2 regions of the Gilliamella sp. CG35 genome follow, and region 1 is predicted to be linked to the other one. Evidence: riboswitches for the same ligand, from Rfam matches in the RefSeq annotation. Region 1 holds a riboswitch; the other holds the start of a gene.
The links. Region 1 has a riboswitch for preQ1 ahead of queD (6-carboxytetrahydropterin synthase QueD). Riboswitches for the same ligand answer to the same signal wherever they lie in the genome.

Region 1 (2,410 bases):
AAAGTGCATTTAAATTAATCAATATACCAGAGCAAAAATATTTGGCCGATCTCTACTTAATTGCCAAACAACGTTTGAATTCAATAGGTGTAAATAAAATATTTGGTGGTGATTATTGTACTTATACAGAACAAGATAAATTCTTTTCTTATCGACGAGAAAACCGAACAGGAAGAATGGCATCAATGATTTGGTTTGAGTGATATTTAAAAAAATGGTGCAAACATTCTCAGATTAGCTGGCAAATAAAGAAACCAATCATGACGTTCCTCAGTTATTCTATTTTGGTGACTTAAAATATAAAACTTCTCTTCTGCCAGCTAAATAATCATTCTTACGTGTTTAACTTAGTGAAGTTAAGTTAATTTTCATTAAAAATTTATCTTTCATGTTTTGAGCAAGTTAATCTTGGCTAATAGTATGCAAAGTTCAAACATGTTATTCTTATTTTCGTAACAAAAACTTTATTAAATTATTAAGTTATATAACCATCACAATCGTTCAGGGCAAAATTATGAGCCGTTAACGGTAAACAGATGTGCTTTTTCGTGATTAATTATTCAATATTAGCAAATTTATGCGTTTGAATATTCAGTAACCATTTATTTTCCATACGATTTTGATTAATTTGTCCAAGTAATATGATTGTGTCATGCATGTTAAACTCGCCATTTCTTTCACAAGGCGATAAGTAATAGCGTTTAGCTTGAATATTTTGTTCTATATATTGGCAAAACGAAATGAAGTCAGGATGATTTTCAGCAACGATTCTCACTTCATTAGCAATTGACTGAACTATTTTTTGATAACGTGATTGATAGCAAAACTTAGGACTGAGAGCAATATAGTCAATTAAAGCGTCGACTTTGCCTAAACCATTACTTTCAATAGCAATAAAATAACCCGCTTGTTTAAGGGGTAAGAGTAATTTAGATAGATCTTTAACTAAGGTTGGCTCGCCACCCGTAATAATGATATTTTTGCTTTTATACTGTTTCACTTTGTCGAGAAGTTGATCTAATGTGAAACGGGTATATTGGCGAAAATTGGTATCACACCAACAACAATTTAGATTACAACCTGCCAAGCGAATAAAAATGGCGGGCATACCGGTATTATAACCTTCGCCTTGCAGTGATTCGAAGATTTCAACAATACGAAACTCAAGCATAGTTAACCCCGTTGATACTCGCAGTATGAGCTTGGGGTTTCCCACAGTTTAATCTTGGATATGGGTAAATAGTTCGATAAACAATCAAAAATGTATTGACTCATTCCTTCAGCGGTTGTGCGACACGGAAAAGCAAATGTTTTTCGATCCATTTCTTGCAATAAGGTAGCAATACGGCATTCATTAACATTATTTTGGTGGTAAAGATAAGCATGATCGAGCGGATCAATAATATGTTTTTTTACAATGGATTTGAGATCAGCGTAATCCATTACCATATCTTCGCTGGAACCCTTACTAATGAGTTCACCACTAATTTCGACAACTAAACGGTAAGTATGACCATGCAGGTTATGACATTTCTTGTTATGCCCGTCTAACATGTGACAAGCATCAAATTGGAACTCTTTGGCAATTTTGAACATTTTACATTCCTAGTTTTTTTTCGTGGGATGGATCACGAACCACGGTTAGTTAACCTAACAGAAGAAAGCGGTTAATATAATAGATATCAAGTTATTTGTCACCTTTCAATTATTATCTGAAACCGGATATCTTATTTAGGATGCGATTGTAAATATATTTAAATTTATCATTTTTAGGTCTAAAATGTTTCACGTTAGCCAGTTTTTATTATCTGTAAAAAAATTCTTGACAAGCTCTTGAAATTTTTCCTTCCACACTCATTTAGTCATTATGCAAATGGAATAAGTGTTTAATCATTTATGCCAAATTTATTGCTAAGGAGATAGATAATATGAGGTTAGATAAACTCACAAACAAATTTCAACAAGCTTTAGCTGATGCGCAGTCTTTAGCATTAGGTAAAGATAATCAGTATATAGAGCCTATCCATGTACTCTCAGCAATGCTTAATCAAGAAGGTAGTAGTGTTAAACCATTATTGGCTGCTGCTGGAGCAAATAATGCCATTTTACAACAAGAATTAAATCAATCCATTGACCGATTACCTCAAGTGCAGGGTGTCGGTGGCGAAGTAATTCCTTCTCAAGATTTAATTAAAGTTTTAAATTTATGCGATAAATTATCTCAAAAAAATGGAGATAGTTATATCTCTTCAGAGCTATTTATATTAGCTGCATTAGATGAAAAAGGGAGCCTTGGCGATATCCTAAAAAAATCGGGTGTCACTAAAGATAAATTTCTTCAAGCAGTCAATCAATTAAGAGGAAGCGACAACGTGAATGATCCAAATGCAGAAGATCAACGTGGTGCGTT
Region 2 (2,410 bases), on a different contig from region 1:
TCTATTCACATCTGGTTTATGATATTGTTGATAATGAAGAAATCGTTATAGATAGTCCTGATATTCTTATTTTAGAAGGATTAAACGTATTACAAGGAACCTTAAATTTTACACAAAATACCAACCGAGTCTTTGTTTCAGATTATGTTGATTTTTCGATCTATGTTGATGCAGATTTGTCGCTTCTACATGATTGGTATGTGAATCGTTTTTTAAAATTTCGAGCTGGCGCCTTTAGTGATCCTAACTCATATTTTAATCACTATTCACAGCTTCCAGAACAAGAAGCGATAAATATCGCTAATCGTCTTTGGCGAGAAATCAATGAATTAAATTTGATCGAAAACATTTTACCGACAAGAGAGCGAGCAAGTTTAATATTAACGAAAGGCAAAAACCATAAAGTCGATTGTGTTCAATTAAGAAAATAAACTTAAGAGGAATTATTATGAAATCAACAATTAAGTCGTCTGTAAGTAAATTAACACTGCTTTCTTTTTTAACAACCCTTACATTAGGTGTTTGTGCCGCAAACGTTGATGATCATGAAGGGCAAACCTGTGCCGGCAAAAAAGAGGCAATTGAAGCACAAATTACTGAAGCCCAAAAAACAGATAATGTTGAACGTGTTCAAGGATTAGAAAAAGCATTGTTAAATGTCAAAATGCATTGTAAAGATAATAATTTAGAGGCAGAATACAAAAATAATATTACTGATAAGACTGAAAAAATGGCAGAAAGACAAAAAGATTTAGCAGAGGCAAAACTCAAAGGTGATAACCAAAAAATTGCCGAAAAAACCGCAAAATTAAATGATGCTGAAAAAGAACTTGCGGAAGCTAAAGATAAATTGGACAACTTTTACAAAGCAGTGAAATCGAAGTAAATCTTAGTTTTTAGCTTTTATTAACATTATCCTCCAAATTTGTCATCATCAAAATAGTGATAACGTTGTGAGTTATCCCGTTGATGATGACAACTTTCTTATTCAACACGCATTGCTATTGTTTAACCAAAATGACCCAATTTTCAAGCAAATTAAGTTAACTTTGCGTTTAACGCCGTTATGCTAAGTGATTAAGCTATAGGCTAGACTTTTATCACAAAAAAAGGTAAGGTGTGCGCCTTATCACGTGGTTCGTAAACCTCCCACGCAAAAAAACTAAGGAAAATTATGAGTAACGTTACACTATTAGGCGATCAGTCTGTTCGCTATCCTACAACTTATTGTCCAGAAATTCTGGAAACCTTTGATAATAAACATCCTGATAATGACTATTTTGTAAAATTCAATTGTCCGGAATTTACCAGTCTTTGTCCTATCACCGGTCAACCTGATTTTGCAACGATCTACATTTCGTATGTACCGAATATCAAAATGGTCGAAAGTAAATCACTTAAGCTCTATATGTTTAGTTTCCGTAATCATGGTGATTATCATGAAGATTGCATTAATATCATCATGAAAGATCTGATTAAATTAATGGATCCCAAATATATCGAAGTCTGGGGTAAGTTTACGCCACGTGGTGGTATTTCTATTGATCCTTATGCTAATTACGGTAAACCCGGTACTCACTGGGAACAAATTGCGCTTAATCGTTTAGCTAATCACGATCTTTATCCTGAAAAAGTCGATAATCGCTAATCTCATCAGCCTAACAGGAATTTTTTCATGCAACATCGTAAAGCACTTGTGATATTTTCGGGTGGGCAAGATTCGACCACTTGCCTGCTGCAAGCCATTGCTGATTATGGACGTGAAAACGTTGAAACAATCAGCTTTCAATACGGTCAACGACATGCCATTGAGCTTGAAAAAGCCAAATGGATTGCTGACGACCTTGGTGTAAAGCAAACCCTTATTGATACTTCAGTGATCAAACAAACGACCAATAATGCCTTGATTGATGACTCACAAGAAATCAAAGCCGCTCAAGAAGGGAATTATCCGAATACCTTTGTTGACGGGCGTAATATGCTATTTTTATTGTTAGCGGGGTGTTATGCCAAACAACACGCTATTCAAGATATTATTATTGGCGTATGTGAAACTGATTTTAGTGGTTATCCGGATTGTCGAGATATCTTTATTAAATCCATGAATGTATCGATGAATTTAGCCTTGGATTACACGTTTAACATCATCACCCCTTTAATGTATCTCACTAAAGCGCAAACATGGGAAATGGCTGATAAACTCGGTTATCTTGATTATATCCGACAACACACTCACACTTGTTATTACGGGGTTGACGGCGGATGTGGTCAGTGCCCAAGTTGTGAGCTGCGTGAAAAAGGGTTAAATCAATATTTAACCGATGTCACAACATAGTCGTGTCTGACGATTAAATGAATGCAGGCAAATCATCAACGATTATTTTGTATAACAAGTTGAAAATATTAAATA

Region 2: another riboswitch for preQ1. It lies ahead of queF (preQ(1) synthase); the one in region 1 lies ahead of queD (6-carboxytetrahydropterin synthase QueD).

The regions. Positions count from the first base shown of each region.
Region 1 is NZ_JBIDFH010000011.1:49,119-51,528, forward strand. It holds gene pgeF (peptidoglycan editing factor PgeF) at 1-203, shown strand, start outside; gene ACGH4F_RS06665 (7-carboxy-7-deazaguanine synthase QueE) at 557-1,171, opposite strand; gene queD (6-carboxytetrahydropterin synthase QueD) at 1,174-1,596, opposite strand; PreQ1 riboswitch class I at 1,600-1,645, opposite strand; gene clpB (ATP-dependent chaperone ClpB) at 1,929-2,410, shown strand, end outside.
Region 2 is NZ_JBIDFH010000017.1:36,741-39,150, forward strand. It holds gene coaA (type I pantothenate kinase) at 1-431, shown strand, start outside; gene ACGH4F_RS08545 (DUF1090 domain-containing protein) at 449-886, shown strand; PreQ1 riboswitch class I at 1,128-1,172, shown strand; gene queF (preQ(1) synthase) at 1,175-1,648, shown strand; gene queC (7-cyano-7-deazaguanine synthase QueC) at 1,676-2,335, shown strand.